DNA from 2 places in the Cobetia sp. MC34 genome. Region 2 is predicted to be linked to the other one. Evidence: predicted binding sites of a transcription regulator. Region 2 holds the regulator's gene; the other holds the start of a gene.
The links. The regulator sigma-54, encoded in region 2, starts transcription at its own class of promoters, with help from an activator protein. The targets are predictions, from matches to a motif close to TGGCACNNNNNTTGCTNT.
Positions count from the first base shown of each region.

Region 1: glnT (type III glutamate--ammonia ligase) is a predicted target of sigma-54. The motif match lies at 6,600-6,617, and genes of this name have one in related genera.

Region 1 is NZ_JADPPY010000009.1:23,233-31,895, forward strand. Features, by position in the region: gene IZU87_RS06820 (LacI family DNA-binding transcriptional regulator) at 1-34, shown strand, start outside; gene IZU87_RS06825 (hypothetical protein) at 113-1,249, opposite strand; gene IZU87_RS06830 (sodium:solute symporter family protein) at 1,420-2,892, opposite strand; gene IZU87_RS06835 (GNAT family N-acetyltransferase) at 3,440-3,868, opposite strand; gene IZU87_RS06840 (helix-turn-helix domain-containing protein) at 3,933-4,640, opposite strand; gene IZU87_RS06845 (aminomethyl transferase family protein) at 4,941-6,086, opposite strand; gene glnT (type III glutamate--ammonia ligase) at 6,773-8,107, shown strand; gene IZU87_RS06855 (class II glutamine amidotransferase) at 8,225-8,663, shown strand, end outside.
Region 2 is NZ_JADPPY010000001.1:255,089-263,751, reverse strand. Features, by position in the region: gene rapZ (RNase adapter RapZ) at 1-458, opposite strand, end outside; gene IZU87_RS01165 (PTS sugar transporter subunit IIA) at 596-1,066, opposite strand; gene hpf (ribosome hibernation-promoting factor, HPF/YfiA family) at 1,076-1,384, opposite strand; gene IZU87_RS01155 (RNA polymerase factor sigma-54) at 2,045-3,493, opposite strand; gene lptB (LPS export ABC transporter ATP-binding protein) at 3,727-4,467, opposite strand; gene lptA (lipopolysaccharide transport periplasmic protein LptA) at 4,471-5,049, opposite strand; gene lptC (LPS export ABC transporter periplasmic protein LptC) at 5,158-5,841, opposite strand; gene IZU87_RS01135 (KdsC family phosphatase) at 5,841-6,410, opposite strand; gene IZU87_RS01130 (KpsF/GutQ family sugar-phosphate isomerase) at 6,537-7,604, opposite strand; gene IZU87_RS01125 (calcium/sodium antiporter) at 7,704-8,648, opposite strand.

The DNA.
Region 1 (8,663 bases), on a different contig from region 2:
TGGCAGTGCAGGCCCGGCGCCCAGCCAGGGCTGAGCACCTGTTCGCGGGGTCTGATCCTCGGGTCCTGACTCACGGGGCCTGATTCACACGGCCTGACTGATAGCGCCTGACTCACAGCGTCTTGTAGTCGACCCAGCCCGGGCCGTAGATCGGCTGCAACCAGGCGCGATGCAGGGAGTTGTCCAGCGACTCGGCCTGAAAGCGCACGTACTTCCAGTCGCCGTCCAGTTCCAGCTCCCACTCTGCAGCAGCGGTGGGGGCCGTGATCTCGATCAGCTGCGGCGCGTCTGGCTCGCCTGCGCCTGTAGGGTCCACGCCTCGCTGCACCATCGCCTTCCACTTCACCTTGCCCTGTGCGCTGACGCGCAAGGTGTAGCGCCCCTGCTGTTCAGACATTGCCAGTGGCGTATCGGCCAGCATCACCCCGGTGCTGGCATAGAAGCGGTTGCGCTTCACGTTGCGCAGGATATCGGCCTCGTTGAGCGCCGCGGCCACCATGATGAAGCCCAGTGGCGCGTAGTTCTCGTAGACATATTGCTCGCGATAGAACTCGTCGTTGCCGGCAAAGCCTGCACAGCGCACTCCCTCACACAGAAGATCATCCCAGCAGGGCTCTGCCATGTGTGGCGCATAGGGCCTGGCCCCCATGTGTTCCTCCAGGATGGAAAGGCCGTTGTAGACATCCATGCCCATGATGTTCATCTCCGCGAGGCGCGCACACGGGTTGAGGAGCGTCTTCTTGATCTGTGTCCATTCGCCGCCTTCGCGTGGGCGGGTGGTCTCGAAGAAGTTGGGATGGGCGCAGATCGACAGGCCGCCGACCTTGCCCATGCTCAGCACATGCAGATATTTCGAATGCTCGCCGGCGAAATAGCCGTCGAGATAGCCGCCATCGTCGATGGTGTCGTTCTGGATCTCGCGTCCCGGAATCACCACGAAGTCATCACGCTGCTCGCCACGTGAGAACAGCTCGATATTGTTGAGGTAGGGGTGAACCGACGTGCACACGAAATCGAAGTGGAAGGGAGCGGCCTGTGAGCGCCGGATCACTTCGTCATGATCCTCGCCATGAATCCGGTCCATCGAAATGCTCTCATCGAGCGCTTCGCGGGTATGCACATGGATATTGCCCTTGAGCCAGCGCGTGCCGGGCTGAGGCTCTGACTCGCTCAGCGGGGCATAGGGATTATGGACACGATGGGCGGCTGGCCTGGCGGCGCTGGGGGAAGTCGGTACTGCTCGGGTCATGTGAGTCATCCTTGTCATGACGGCGTGCCGGAGAATCCTGCTGATCAGTCAGCGGGTGAAGAGATCACAAGCAAGCGGCAGGCCAGGCACCAGGGGCGGCGAAATGGCTCGTGGCAACGACAAGCCCCGAGCCACTTCCTGTCTTTACGATCCTGGTGATCCGGTGTCGCTCAGACAGCCTTCGAGGCCAGCGCGATATCCGGCTTGGCGGCGTCCGGGAGAGCGCTTGTGGCGTGTGACTCGGCGCCATCCCAGTAATAGGCCGCGACATCCTCGCTGGGGCTATGGCGGGTCAGCTTGCTGACGACCACCAGCACGACCAGCGAGGTCAGGAAGCCCGGGTAGGCGGGGTCGATGCCAGTCGACAGCAGTGGCCAGAGGGCGGTGACACTCAGGGCGCTTGCCATGCTGCTGATGCAGCCCCGGGACGTCGCATGCTTCCAGAACATCACCGCGAAGAACGGGAAGATCAGCGTGGTGGCCGAGATGCGCAGCGCCCATTGATAGGCCGAGATGATGTCGGTCATCAGGAAGGTGACGCCCAGTCCCAGCACGCTGATGATGACACTCAGGCGCGCCGAGGCCATCTTCTGCTTCTCGTTGGCGTGACGATTGATGAAGTTGCCATAGAGATCATGCGCCAGGTTGGAGCTGCCCTGCAGGATGTAGGAATCCGCCGAGGTCATCAGGGCGGCCAGCAGGCCGACGATGACCAGTCCGCCGATGGCCGGGTGCAGCAACTGCATGGTGACGTAGGAGAAGACGAGATCGGCCGAGGTATCCAGCGGCACGAATTGGCGTGCCAGTACGCCGATGCAGTAGGGCAAGAAGGAAATCAGCATCACGATGGAGAAGCCTGACACGCCAGCCTTGATGGCCACATCCTCACTTTCGGAGGCGAAGATGCGTTGCCAGGTGCACTGCCAGACGAGGTAGAAGGGCGCCACCGTCAGCGCGAAGGTCACCACCTCCATCGTCTTGCCCTCGGGCAGCGGGGCGAGAAACTCGATCGGCGTATTGAGCAGGGCATGTTCCAGCCCTCCGGCATGGCTCAGGGCAGTGAAGCCCAGCACCATGATGCCGGCGATCAGCAGGATGCTCTGCAGGGCATCGGTGACGATGGCCGCTTCAAGGCCGCCCAGAATGGTAAAGCCGAGAATCAGCGCAAAGGACACGAAGATGGCGGTATTGAACTCCAGCCCCAGCACCACGGTGAGAATGGTGCTCATGCCGATGATCTGGATCGCGGTGGCAGGCACCGAGTAGACGAAGGCCGAGAAGAACGAGGGAAACAGACTGGCCTTGCGGCCGAAGCGGCGCCCGAACAGATCCGCCAGGGTATAGAGCTTCTTGCGACGCAGCGGGCGACTGAAGAAGATGACCAGCATCAGGCTCGCGATAATACCGGGCAGGGCGAACATGAAGTAGCCGGAGAGCCCCTTGGAAAAGCCCATCCCCATCCAGCCGATGAAGGCTGCCGCACCACACCAGGTGCTGATGGTGGTGCCGGTGATCTTCCAGTAGCCCATGTTCCAGCCGGCAATCAGATAGCTGTCAGAGGTCTTCACCTTGCGGAAGTAGTAGTAGCCGATCGCGAACATGATCACGAAATAGCCAATGATATAGGAGTAGTACCAAGCCATTGTCGAGTCTCCGTTTATTGTTGATTGTTCTATGAAGGTCATGCATGGAGCAGGGCGTACGTGGCGTAGCAGGGACTGAAGCGACCCTCTGATTGTTGGGGATGATGCAGTGGGGCAGGTAGCGGACATGGCCGGGGCAACCATGTCTTGTCTTCGAATGTAACCCGTTACATCGACTCAATCTAGCCGAGAAAAAGGCACTGTCAAAAACATATTTCACCGGCGGACGAAAGTCTCATGCCGGCGCGATGGCAAGATTCTCGTGGGGAGGGATGTCATGCAAGAAGCGGCATCCTCATGTCTCTTCGCGCAGAAAACAGGTGCCGTAGCTGGAGGAAACGACGACAACTCTGCCGCCATTCAGGCGATACGACTGCCATAGGAATGAAGAGCTATACAGGTCGCGTCTTGCAACGCTGTCATGGCAGGCGATTCCTTCTCCGGCCTGCGGGGCATGGCAGGGCATGAAATCGGGGCGTGCTCAGTCAGGAAGGCGGGTGTACTCAGTCAGGAAGGCGGGTGAGCTCGATCAGGAAGGCGTGCGGAATCACGGGTTCATCTGAAAGACGCACTGTGTCTTGGCCAGGGTAAAGCCGCAGGCGGCATAGAATTTCCTGGCGACATCGCGCGCCTCATGGGTGCGAACCCGCAGGGTCAGCGCCTCGTCGGTTGCCCAGGCAATGGCCTGCCTGGCCAATGCCCGTCCTGCGCCTTGCCGTTGCGCCTCTTGTGCGACGGACAGACCCAGTATCTCGATGAAATCGGCCGAAGCGACACGAAAGACATGCTGGGCGTGCAGCCAGCCAATCACTTCACCTGCCTGTTCCGCCACCCAGATGCGGTCATGGCGTGACGCCAACAGGTGCTCCAGTCGCTGCAGGATCAACGCATCATCGTCGTGGGGCAGATAACCCAGTGCGGACGCGACGCGTGAAATTCCCTGAGCATCCTTGGGTGTGGCAAGGCGAATCTTCATTGATGTTGTCCAGTCCCCATGACGATGATGATGGATGTTCGAGGGGCTCATTCGTCAGAGAGGCTCATTCATCGTCGTAGTGAATGATCGACAGCAGCTGAATCGGCACCTCGTTCAATTTCTCGGGACCATGCGGCACACCGGCATCGAAGGCCAGGCTGTCACCGGGCCCCATGTCATAAAACTTGTCACCATGACGGTAGGTGAGGTTGCCGGAAAGCAGGTAGATGAATTCATGCCCGGCATGACAGAAGTTGGGGAAGACTTCGCTGGCGTCATCCATGGTGATCAGGAAGGGTTCGTAGCGCTTCTTGGGGCCTTGTTTGTAGCTCAACAGTTGATAGGCATGGCCGACTTCCGTGCCGGTGCGCACCACCTGCATGCCTTGCCCAGCCTTGATGTGCTGGGCACCACGCCCGTTGACATCGTAATCGCTGAACAGCTTCGAGATCGGCAGACTCAAGGCATTGCACAGCTTGTTGAGGGTATCGAGGCTGGTGGACACCTGGGCGTTCTCCACCTTGCTGATCATGCCCTGGCTGACACCGGCGATACGCGAGACGTCGGAAATCTTGTAGCCCTGCGAAACTCGCTGCTGCTTGAGTGCGCGCGCGATGTGCTGCTCGAGTCCCAGGCGTGTCTCGTCGGCTGCCGCCGTGATGGTCTCCTTCACCTCGGACTGCGCGGCAGGTTCCGCGGCCAGCGAAGGCGCTTTCGTGTCAGGCGCTGTCGGTTGAGGTGTATCGGAGGAATGTGAGGATTCTCGCGGCATGGATAACTCCTGTGGCGGAGGTGAATGCGATAGGGATGGGCAGGCGGGGTGAGAATACGCGTCCTTGTGGGAGTCGTTGCGCGTCACCCGCGTGCGGATATCGGGTGACATTATCAAGTTTACCGCCAACCCTCATCCACGTTTGTGGCGAGCCCTCGTCCTGACTCCATGGCATGTGATGCAAGAGGCCTCCTCGACGCCATGCCGAGGAGGCCTCTCAGGTTTCACGCTATCCAGCATCACGTGATTCGCGCTGTTGCCGCGGGGCTTGAGCTGTTGCCTCGCGGCTGTGGCGTGCGATCAGCCGCGAGCCAGTCGCTTGGCCTTTTCCGGGTCATCGAAGGGCAGGGAATGGCTGATGGCCGAGAGGCTGGTCTCGCCGTCAGTGCCGGTCTTGAGAGTCAGCGGGGTGCCATGCTCGGCATAGCCGGGTTCGAGACGTGCCAGCGCCATGGAACGATCGCTCAGGCGCGAGTACATGCCCTGGGTGATGACACCGACACACTTGCCGTCGGCGTAGACCTTGTCACCGATCTGGGCGACGTCTTTCGAGTCCAGCAGCACGCCATAGACCTTGACGCGTTCCTTGCCTTGCAGCGCGAAGTGTTCGCTGGCGCCACGGAATTCGGTCTTGCCCGGCGAGACGGTGAAGTCCAGGCCCAGCTCCCACAGGGTGTCGCCCACCGGCTGGTCGGGATACGGGTAGGTTTCGGAATTGTCCGCCGGGTAGAACAGCAGGTGGCTCTCGACCCGCAGCCAGTCAAGGGTACCGAAGCTGCACGGCTTGATGCCCATGTCGGCACCCTCCTCGAGGATCTGTTCCCACAGAGAGGGGGCGTCCTTGGCCTTGCAGAAGATCTCGTAGCCACGCTCGCCGGTGTAGCCGGTGCGCGAGATCATCACGTGGCAGCCGAACAGCTGGGCCTGCAGATGGTGGAAGTAACGCAGCTCACGGATACCCGGCACGTGACGCTCCAGGAAATCCACCGCGACCGGCCCCTGCAATGACATGTCATGCATGTCGTCATCGAAGGTCAGGCTGACGGCGCGTCCCAGGGCACTCTTGGCCAGCATTTCATTCGCGGTGCCCGTGCCGTGCACCACGAGGTAGGAGTTCGGCGCCAGGCAATAGACGATGCAGTCGTCGACGAACTTGCCGGCCTCATTCAAGACGCTGGCGTACACCGACTTGCCCGGATACAGCTTGGACATGTCCCGCGTGGTGACGTAATCCAGCACGGCCTGAGCATGCGGGCCATTGCAGTGGATCTTCTTGAGCCCCGAGACATCCATCAGACCGGCGCGGGTGCGAATGGTCTCGTGGTCATCGGCCGTGTCCGAGACGGCGTAATTCCAGGCGGTGCCCATGCCATTCCAGTCTTCAAGCTCCGCGCCCAGCTTGCGGTGTTGTTCGGCCAGTGCCGAGATGCGCCATGAATTCGCCATGCGTCCCTTTCTCCTGTGAGTCGTGCTGCCTAGCGTAAATGGGGGTGCCGTAGTCCTGCTGATGCTGGCGAAGATGGCGCGCAAGACGCGCATCCGCCGCAGGAGGTGTTGTTGTTCTTTCGCCTTTTCAGGCGCCTCTTCAGGCGCTTCACAAGGGCTTGTACCTGCTACTTGCCTTGCCTGATCGCACGAGGAGCGATTCTTCAAAGGAAAGAAACATTCCTCATGGTTAAGCAAGGGGCTTGCCAATTCCGTCAAAGGCCATGGCCACGGCAGCCCTTGAGCGAGTCAGGCGCCGATTGTCAGCACGAATCAGGGCGTGAATATTAGCGCTTTGCGTCATGATGGTGCGAAGAGAGGGCTTTGGGCACCGAAATGATGCCTATTTCGAGAAACGAGCAGGAACTCACTCAGGATCACTTGGCGTTTCCTGTTGGGTAAAACGAGCTTGGAAAATAAATTTCCATGCAAAACAGGAGGTTGGTGAAAAGTTCTGGGCGGCAACTGGTGAAATGGCATGCTGCATGCTTTTCTTTAGGGGAAATAAAGTTGACCAGCAGGAATCACAAAAACTCGTTTCATCCGCTATCTTGACGTGGCGAGTCACCACAAGGGGTCAGGTTTCCCCGGGGTGGCAGACAGTGTCGAGGGAGATGGAACCCGGTCCGCTCTCAGAGGAAACCCAGATGTCACCCGAAAACGCGCAACAGTTCATCAAGGATCACGACATTCGCTATCTGCTGGCGCAGTTCGTGGATATTCATGGCGCTGCCAAGACCAAGTCCGTGCCGGCCAATTGCCTGATGGATGTGGTCGAGAAGGGCGCCGGCTTTGCCGGCTTCGCCGTCAGTGGTCTCGGCATGTCGCCGGAGGGGCCGGACTTCATGGCGCGGGGTGATCTGAGCTCGTTGTCGCTGGTGCCGTGGCAGCCGGGCTATGCGCGCATGGCCTGTGATGGCTACGTCAATGGGCAACCGTTCGCCAACGACAGCCGCGTGGTGCTGCTCAAGCAGCTGGAGCGCCTGAAGGAGAAGGGCTGGACGCTCAATAGCGGACTTGAGCCGGAATTCTCGCTGTTCCGCCGGGGGGAAGCGGGTGAGCTGTTGCCGGTGGACGAGAGCGATACCCTCGCCAAGCCCTGCTACGACTACAAGGGCCTGTCGCGTTCGCGTGAATTCCTCGAACGTCTGGTCGAATCGCTGCAAGCGGTGGACTTCGACGTCTATCAGATCGATCACGAGGACGCCAACGGCCAGTTCGAGATCAACTACACCTACAGCGATGCGCTGACCTCGGCAGACCGCTTCACCTTCGTGCGCATGGCCGCCGGCGAGATCGCCAATGACCTGGGCATGGTGTGCTCCTTCATGCCCAAGCCGCTGGCGGACCGCCCGGGCAATGGCATGCACTTCCACCTGTCCGTGTGTGATGACATCGGGCGCAACCTGTTCGGCGATGATTCCGACGCCCAGGGCATGGGCCTGTCGCCGCTGGCGTACCACTTCCTCGGCGGCCTGCTGGCACATGCTCCGGCGCTGTGTGCCTTTGCCGCGCCGACCGTCAATTCCTACAAGCGTCTGGTCGGTGGTGGCAGCACCAGCGGCGCGACCTGGGCGCCGGTCTTCATCGCCTACGGGGACAACAACCGCTCGGCCATGGTGCGTGTGCCCTATGGTCGCCTCGAGTTCCGCCTGCCGGACGCCGGCTGTAACCCCTATCTCGTGCACGCCGCCATCATCGCGGCGGGGCTGGATGGCGTGGCGCGCAAGCTGGATCCGGGCACGCCCCACAACATCAATCTCTACTCGCTGACCCCGAGCGAATGCGCCGAGAAGGGCATCGAGAAGCTGCCGCAGAATCTTTCGCTGGCCATCGATGCGCTCGAGGCGGACAGCATTCTGCGCGAGAGCCTGGGCGAGGGAATCTGCGCCGAGTTCATGCGCCTCAAGCGCGAGGAATGGCTGGATTACAACGCACAGGTCAGTGCCTGGGAAGTCCAGCGCTACGCCGAATTCTTCTGATCTCATCCGGCGGCGCTCGCGGGTCTCGCGGGTCATGCCAGACGAGGGTCGCCACTGTCACCACCACGCTCAAGACACCAGGCAGGAGACGCCTCCTGCCCGTGAGAGGACATCACCATGTGTGGAATCGTAGGGCTTTATCTCAAGAACCCGGCGCTGGAATCGCGCCTGGGGGAACTGTTCGAGCCGATGTTGATCGCGATGACCGATCGCGGCCCGGACAGCGCCGGCTTCGCCATCTATGGCGACGAATTTGACGCTGGCATCAAGCTGACGCTGCAAAGCGATGGTGCCGATGAGGATTGGGAGGCGATCGCCAAGGGCCTGGGCGAGCAGGTCGGCACGGTGGCGGACTGGTTCAGCAATGCCAGTGTCGCGGTATTCAAGATCGCCGGGGAAGAGAGCGCCGTGCGCAGCTGGCTTGCCGACAGCGCCCCGCAGATTCGCGTGCTGAGCGTGGGGCAGAGCATCGAGATCCTCAAGGCGGTGGGCCTGCCGGCCCATATCGCCAGCCTCTATGGACTCAAGGGCATGCAGGGCAGCCACATCATCGGCC
Region 2 (8,663 bases):
ATCCGCGAGCGCAGGTCGTGCACGCTCAGGTTGGTCGAGTCGATGACCAGATCGGCCTTCTGGCGGATGGGAGCGAGCGTCTTCTGCTCGATCTCGATGGCCTCGGCCAGGGTGTGGTCGTTGTCGCGCGTCAGAGGGTGACGACGACGGGTCGCCGAGTAGCGTTCCAGCAGCACCCGCGAATCGGTGGTCAGGTAGACGACCTGCACGTCCATGCCGCTCTGGCGGACGTTGTCGAGCAATTCGGGGAAGCGGGTCAAGGCTTCCGGCAGGTTGCGGGCATCGATGGAGACCGCGATGCGCCGGCGCGCCGGGCTGTCCTTTTCGAGCTGATCGACCAGTGGCGCCAGCAGCATGCCGGGCAGATTGTCGATGGCATAGTAGCCAATGTCTTCTAGCGCCTGGAGAGCGATGGATTTCCCGGAGCCGGAGCGGCCGCTGATGATCACGATCTTCATGAAGTGCTCTCCAAGGGCGAGGTCAACGTCGAAAGAATGCAGGGGTGGGGCAGAAGGCTGCCCGCTATCAGTGCGCTGTACGTCGGCCGATGGGAGGCCAGCAAGACGAAAGCCCGGACGATGTCCGGGCCTGTCATTCAGCGCGCCGGTAATTCGGCGATGGCTTGGGTCAATGCCTCAAAGAGTGCACGCTGGCTGTCTGCCTGGCGCAGGGCCGAGCGATTGGTCGGGGAATTGAGCAATTCCGCGACCTGCCCGAGCAGCGTCAGATGAGTTTCATCCGCTTCCTCAGGCACCAGCAGCACGAACAGCAGATCGATGGGTTCTCCGTCGATGGCATCGAAGTCGATGGGTTCACCGAGCTTCAGAAACGCAGCGATTGGCGTCTTGCAATGCGGGCTGCGTGCATGGGGCACGGCCACACCGTGGCCAATGCCGGTCGACCCCAGTCTCTCGCGCCCGATCAGGCGCGAGAAGACTTCCTGGCTATCCAGGCTGGGAATGTTCTGTGCGATGAAGGTGCTGAAGAATTCAAGCACCCGCTTCTTGCTCCCCCCGGGGACACCGTAAAGCGTGCGCTCGGGGGGAAGGATCTGATCAAGTGTCATGGCTGAAGGTCAACGGGTCCCGGTGCCCTGAGAGCGAGCCTGGGACTTTTCCTTGTGTTTGACCAGCTGGCGATCCAGCTTGTCGGCGAGCGCGTCGATGGCAGCGTACATGTTGGGGTCTTCTGCCAGGGCGTGGAGGTCAGCGCCTGCCGCGTGCAAGGTGCAGGCAGCCTGCTGGCGCTCCTTCTCGATCGACAGTGTCACCTGAACATTGGTGATGTTGTCGTAATGCCGTTCGAGGCGAGCGAGCTTCTCGTTGACGTAATCGCGGAGAGGATCGGTAAGTTCCACATGATGCCCGGTGATATTCACTTGCATGGACACGCTCCTTTATCCAGCGGGTTGCCATTCAATTGTAACCCTTTTTGACTACGAGCAAACCCTGATCGGACGCTCTGCAACAGGCTTGACGGCCACCGTCTGGCGATGTTTTCGCACCCTTGCCAGTGGCGTCAGATGTCGTGAGCGTCTGTACCGACAATGCCCAAGCTTTGCGCAAAGATCAACGCTGCGCTGCATCGTGGCTCAGTGCTTGTCTTCAACTCATTGAGGGGTAACGGAGTGGACTTCAAGGGCACGTCTGGTGGGTGGTGCGTGAAAGACGCGCAAGAAGGCGGGTTTTCGTCGCCAATGCCTGCATGTACGTCGCCTTTCAGGCGCTTCGATTGCGTGGAGCAAGCGGCGTTCCGGGAGGTTCTCCGGGTGTCATCCAGGTGCAATACGCGCAAAAGTGACTTTAAAAACATGCGATTGACGGTGAATGACGCTGCCGGAACGGCGGTTTTTTACCGTCATCCTGCGCGCCGTCATGGCCCATGACGGGCAATTGATGAGCGGTTGACGGCATGACCGAGCGCGCGACAGGCGTACCGCTGCCCGCGAAGTCAGAGGCTGATGAGCGGAAAATCCAGCGCTTGAGGTTGGCGGCGGCTGCCATTGTGGAGGTGAAAGCAGGGCATGGCAGCCGCAGGTGACGCCTCAGGCCAGACGCTTGCGCTCGCTGGAGGAGGGGATGCCCATCGCCTCGCGATACTTGGCCACGGTACGGCGTGCGACCTCGATGCCATCGCTGGCGAGCAGATCGACCAGCCGCGAGTCGGAGAGAGGCTTGCGGGCCGGCTCTTCCGCGATCAGCTTGCGGATGCGGGCACGAATGGCGGTGCTTGAGTGGGCGTCGCCACTGCCGCTGCCACCGACCTGGCTCGAGAAGAAGAACTTGAGCTCGAAGACGCCGCGCGGGGTGTGGATGTACTTCTGGGTCGTGACCCGCGAGATGGTCGATTCGTGCATCTCGACCACTTCGGCGATGTTGGCCAGAATCAGCGGCTTCATGCCTTCCTCGCCTTGCTCGAGGAAGTCGATCTGGCGCGCCATGATCTCGCGGCCGACCTTGAGCAGGGTGTCATTGCGTGATGACAGGCTCTTCATCAGCCAGCGCGCTTCCTGCAGGTTGTCCTTGAGGAAGGTGTTGTCGGCGGACTTGTCGGCACGCTTGATCAGCGCGGCGTATTCCGGCTGGATGCGCAGCTTGGGCAGCGCTTCCGGGTTGAGCTCGACCTGCCAGCCATGGCGGGTATGGCGCACCAGCAGATCAGGGATCACGTAATCGCTGGCGGGCTCGCCCCAGGCGGATGCCGGACGCGGATCGAGCGCGCGTACCAGGCGGATGACGTGATCCAGCTCGTCATCGTCAAGGCTCAGGCGGCGCTTGAGCAGCTTGCGGTCATCGTTGCCCAGTGCCTCGAGGAATTGACGTACCAGGCGGCGCGCCTGCGCCAGCAGCGGCAGGTCATCCGGCAGCAGTGCCAGTTGCAGCAGCAGGCATTCGCGCAGATCACGGGCGAAGACGCCGGTCGGGTCGAACTGCTGCAGACGCAGCAATACCTGCTCGAGTTCGGAGGCCTTGAGGCCGGGCAGGCCCTGGCCGCGCAGGCCATCGACCAGCTCATCGAGTGACAGACTCAGATAACCGGCACCGTCGACGGCATCGATCAGGCTCTCCGCCATCTGGCGTTCACGGCCATCGAGGTCGGTCATCGCCAGCTGCCAGCGCAGGTGGTCCTGCAGGCTCTCGACGCTGGTATTGCGATCGAAGTCCGGCCCTTCTTCGCTCCCGCTGCCACTGCCGGAGCTGGTCAGGCTACCGGCGTGGTCCTGGTAGAGGTCCGACCAGTCACTGTCGAGGGGGTATTCCTCGGGAATCTCGCTCGAGGAGTCGGCAGTGGAGATCTCGCTCGAATCCTGTGTCTCGACGACATCCAGCGACTCGTAGTCCTCGTCGAGCTCCAACATGGGGTTGGACTCGAGGGCTTGCTGAATCTCCTGACGCAGGTCGAGCGTCGACAGCTGCAGCAGCTGGATCGCTTGCTGGAGCTGCGGCGTCATGGTCAGCGAGGTGCCGAGGCGGAGTTGCAGGGTGGGTTTCATGGAGTCAGTCAATTCACGGCAAAGGAACGTGCTTACTACGCTATACCGTGACTCGGGGCACTGACAAGTGGTTGTCGTGAATATTCAAGCAACTTGCATGCCATGTTTCCACCAAGGTGGTATGGACGTCATGCATGCGTCTGATGTCAGACATGAAAAAGCCGCTACGCGATAAAATCACGCAGCGGCTTTCGAAGCTTTTACCTCGCGAGGACTCAGCGCAGCCGCTGACCCTAGAGCGTGAACTCGTGGCCCAGGTAGACGTCGCGCACCTGCTGGTTGGCCAGGATGGAGTCCGCGTCACCGTGGGCGATGATCTGGCCATCGCCGACGATATAGGCGGTGTCACAGATATCGAGCGTCTCGCGCACATTGTGGTCGGTGATCAGCACGCCGATGCCACGATCGCGCAGTTGGCGCACGATGCTCTTGATCTCGCCCACCGAGATGGGGTCGACGCCGGCGAAGGGCTCATCGAGCAATACGAAGTCCGGCTCGGTGGCCAGTGCACGGGCGATCTCGACCCGACGACGCTCGCCGCCGGACAGGCTCATGCCGGCGCTGGCGCGGATGTGCGTGATGCTGAATTCCTCGAGCAACTCTTCAAGGCGTGCCTTGCGGCCATTGCGATCCAGGTCCTTGCGGGTCTCCAGAATCGCCATGATGTTGTCGGCCACCGACAGCTTGCGGAAGATCGACGCCTCCTGCGGCAGATAGCCGATGCCGGCACGTGCACGCTGATGCATGGCGGCAGCGGAGAGGTCCTTGTCATCGATGGAGACGTTGCCGGCATCGGCGCGCACCAGCCCGACGATCATGTAGAACGAGGTAGTCTTGCCGGCGCCGTTGGGGCCCAGCAGGCCGACGATGTCGCCCTGGCGGATCTCCAGCGAGATGTCCTTGACCACCTTGCGGCCCTTGTAGGCCTTGGCCAGATGGCGAGCGCTCAGCGTACGCGGAGTAGCAGCAGTCATGACTCAGTTTTCCTTGCTGGCATTGGCGCCGCGCGGCGTCAGAGTCATGTGCACGCGACCGCCTTCGGTCTGCTGTGCCGTCTTGCTGTTGTTGGCGTTCACCTGGCGCTTGTCGAGGAAGTACTCCACGTAGCCGCCTTCGAAGGTGTCATCGCCTTTCTCGAGACGCGCATTGCCGACCAGTTCCACGCGGCGCTCCAGCGCATGGTAGCGGATGGTGTCGGCCCAGCCCTTGACCAGCTTCTCGTCGGGCGCGGGTTGCTGTTCCAGGTAGGCACGCTTGCCGGTGGCCTTGACCAGCGAGATCTCGCCGCTGCCGGCGCGGCTGATATCGACGCGGCTGGCATCGAGTTTCATGCTGCCCTGGCGCATTTCCACCTGGCCGGTGTAGGTGGCGGTACCGGCCTTGTCATCGAGCGACAGGGCGTCCGCGGCGATGTTGATCGGCTGGCTGGCATCGCTGTCCAGCGCCATGGCGGCCGGGGCGAAGGTGGACATGCCCAGTGCCAGGCAGAGCGCCATGACACCGCTGTTGAGGGTCTGGCGACAGGCCGTCAAGGGCTTGCGAGTCGTGGAAGTCATGGTGGCTCCTTGGCATGACGGGGTCGCCGCCCGAGCAATGATGCCATCGAGCGGCAGAGAAGAAGGTGTTGCGGCGCGGGTCATGGCGTGACGGCCAGCCCGGCGGGTTCATTCACCGCTGGCAGGCGCTGCCTCGAAGGTGCTGTTGACGCGCCCATCATCGGAGGTGGTGCTGTCGGTGCCCGAGTCGATGCGCTCGGCTTCCTTGCTGGCCTCGCTCTGGCCCGTGCCGGGTTGCAGGACGCTGCGAACACGGCCCTGCAGCACGGCGGAGTCCCGGGAGAGGTCGGCGCTGAAGCTGTCGCTTTCGACATGCTGGCCATTCTGGGTGATCACGACCGGCACGTCACTCCAGGCGCGATTCTGATCACGGCTGTAGTGCAGGACATCGGTATCGAGGGTCCAGCGGTCATCGGGCTGGCGCAGTCTGGCATTGCCCTCGAGGGTGAAGGTGTCGCCGCCGGCACTCAACACGCCACTGTCACCCGTGGCATACCAGCGGCGGTCTTCACTGTCGTTGGTGCGAATCTTCGGGGTCTGCGCCCGGGTCACGTCATCGCCTGGCGTGTGCTCGATGTGCGGCGAGGTCATGGACTGGATCGCCACGCCGCGCGCATCGAAGCGTGTCATGTCTGCCCCGTCGAGATAGTAATCCGGCTCACTGCTGTCGACCTCGACATTGACGGTCGATTCCAGGCTGTTGCGCTGCTCGATCAGCGCCAGCACGCCACCGACGAGCAGCAACAGCAGCATCAGCCAGAGACGTGGAGAAGGGCGGGGCAGACGTAACATCAGGGACGCGACTCCTGCAGGTAAGTATCCAGCACCGAGGCCCAGTGGCCCTGCGCCTTGAGCAGCAGATCACAGAGCTCGCGCACGGCGCCATCGCCGCCCTGGCGTGAGGTGACCCAGTTGGCCTCGCTCATCACGTAGGCCATGGCGTTGGGCACGCTGACGCCGAGACCGACACGACGAATGGCCTCGCGGTCCGGCAGGTCATCGCCACAATAGGCGACCTCTTCCAGCTCGATCCCGTGCTCGCGGCACAGGTCGGTCAGCGCGACCAGCTTGTCTTCACGGCCCTGGATGACATCCTGAATGCCCAGTTCCTTGGCGCGACGCTCGACCATCGGCGAGCTGCGGCCGGTGATCAGCGCGACGCGAACGCCACTGCGCAGCACCAGCTTGAGGCCATGGCCATCCTGGACGTGGAAGGACTTGGTCTCGACACCGTTGGCATCGTAGTGCAGACGGTTGTCGGTGAGCACGCCGTCGACATCCAGCGCCAGCAGACGCACACGGCGTGCGCGGTCGATGATGTCCTGCGGATATTCTTCGCTCAGGGAATTCGTGTCGCTCATGGTCTTTATCCTCGCACTCCGTGCATGCTTGACGCTGTCCTGTGAACGGCGCTGATGGGCGTTGAGCGGTAGCGTCTTGCCGGGACGATCTGCCGTCGAACAGAGACAGCGAACGCCCGCGGGAGTTCAGATCACGCCGCTGGCCAGCAGGCCGTGCATATGGATGGCTCCGATGGGGTGCTCATCCTCGTCACAGACTACCAGAACGCTGATGCGGTTTTCTTCCATGATGCGCACCGCTTCGGCGGCCAGCATGCTGGCGCGCACGGTCTTGCCGCCGCGGGTCATGACATCATCGACCTTCAGCGCGCGCAGATCGCCGTGCTGGTCGAGGGTGCGGCGCAGGTCACCATCGGTATAGACGCCGACCAGGTGGTCGTCATCATCGATCACGCAGGTGAAGCCCATGCCCTGACGCGTGATCTCGAGCAGTGCATCGCGCAGCGGGCTGCCGAGTGCCACGCGCGGCAGGGCGTCGCCATGATGCATCACGTCCTGGACACGCAGCAGCAGGCGTCGACCCAGGCTGCCGCCCGGGTGGGAAAGGGCGAATTCCTCGGCAGTGAAGCCGCGGGCCTCCAGCAGTGCCACCGCCAGGGCGTCGCCCATCACCAGCGCAGCGGTGGTCGAGGCGGTGGGTGCCAGATTCAGCGGGCAGGCTTCCTGGGCGACGCTGGTGTCCAGATGTGCCTCGGCGTCACGCGCCAGGGTCGAGCCGGGCTTGCCGGTCATCGAGACCAGCGGGGTGCCCATGCGCTTCAAGAGCGGCAGCAGCGCCGTGACTTCGGCGGTCTCTCCGGAATTGGACAGCGCCAGCACCACATCGGCCGGCGTGATCATGCCCAGGTCGCCATGGCTGGCTTCACCGGGGTGGACGAAGAAGGCCGGCGTGCCGGTGCTGGCCAGGGTGGCGGCGATCTTGCTGGCGACATGGCCGGATTTGCCCATGCCGGTGACGATGACGCGGCCCTTGGTCGCCAGCATCAGCTGACAGGCGCGGTCGAAGTCGTCATCGAGATGGCTTTCGAGCGCGGCGATGGCCGCTTCTTCAATGGCGAAGGTGCGGCGGGCGCTGGCGCGAAAATCCGCCTGGCTGGCCGGCGTCTCATCGGCGACGGACTGGCTGGCGGCGGTCTGACTTGACGCAGAAGTGCCAGGCGCGGTGGCGTGCGGGGTGCTGGAAGGCTCGGTCATGATCGAATTGTTGCCTGTGGTTGGCCAGGGCTCAAACCGCGCGGAAAGGGCGTGTCATTCCGCGCGGCGGCGTGGCAAACGATGATGAAGACGCTGCCGTCAGCGAGTCAGGCTGATGGCAAGCCAGGCCGTGTAGGCCAGATAGCAGGCGAGCAGGATAACACCTGGGCCGCGACCGATGCGCCCACGGCGCTGCCAGATGAGCAGCGCGGCCAGCAGCAGCGTCAGCCCCAGCATCACCGGATAGTCGCGGCTGATGGCGCTACCATCCACCGGGCCCGGCGCCAGCAGGCCCGGCACGGGCAGCACGGCGAGGATGTTGAACAGGTTGGAACCGATGACGTTGCCGATGGCGATGTCGTGATGGCGCTTGAGGGCGCTGGCCACGCTGGCGGCCAGCTCCGGCAGGCTGGTGCCGATGGCGATCACGGTCAGGCCGATGATCAATTCCGGCACGCCGAGTGCCTGGGCGATGTCGGTCGCTCCCCACACCAGCGCACGCGAGCTGGCGATCAGCACCGCCAGCCCGACCAGCAGCCAGAAGATGGCGCGTCCGGTGCTCATTTCGGGCACGTCATCCTGGCTTTCCGCCTCGCTCGGCGAATCGACCTTGAACAGCCACACCAGCGTGAAGACCAGCAGGGCCAGCAACAGGATGCCATCGAGACGCTCGAGCCCGCTGTTGGACAGCGCATAACCGCCCAGCGCCGTGGCCGCCAGCAGCAGCGGCAGCTCGCGGCGCACCAGCCCGAAATGCACCGGAATCGGGGCGATCAACGCCGTGACGCCGAGCACCAGGCCGATATTGGCGATGTTGGAGCCCAGCGCATTGCCGGTCGCGATATCCGGAGTGCCATCAAGAGAGGCCATGATGGAGACGACGATCTCGGGGGCAGAGGTGCCGACGGAGACGATCGTCATCCCGATCAGCAGTTTGCTCATCCCGGCGCGCCACGCAGTGGCCGCGGCTCCTTCGACGAAGCGATCAGCACTCCAGACAAGACCAATCAGGCCGATGACGACTGCAAGGATGGGATATAGCATCAGAACTCTCGGGGC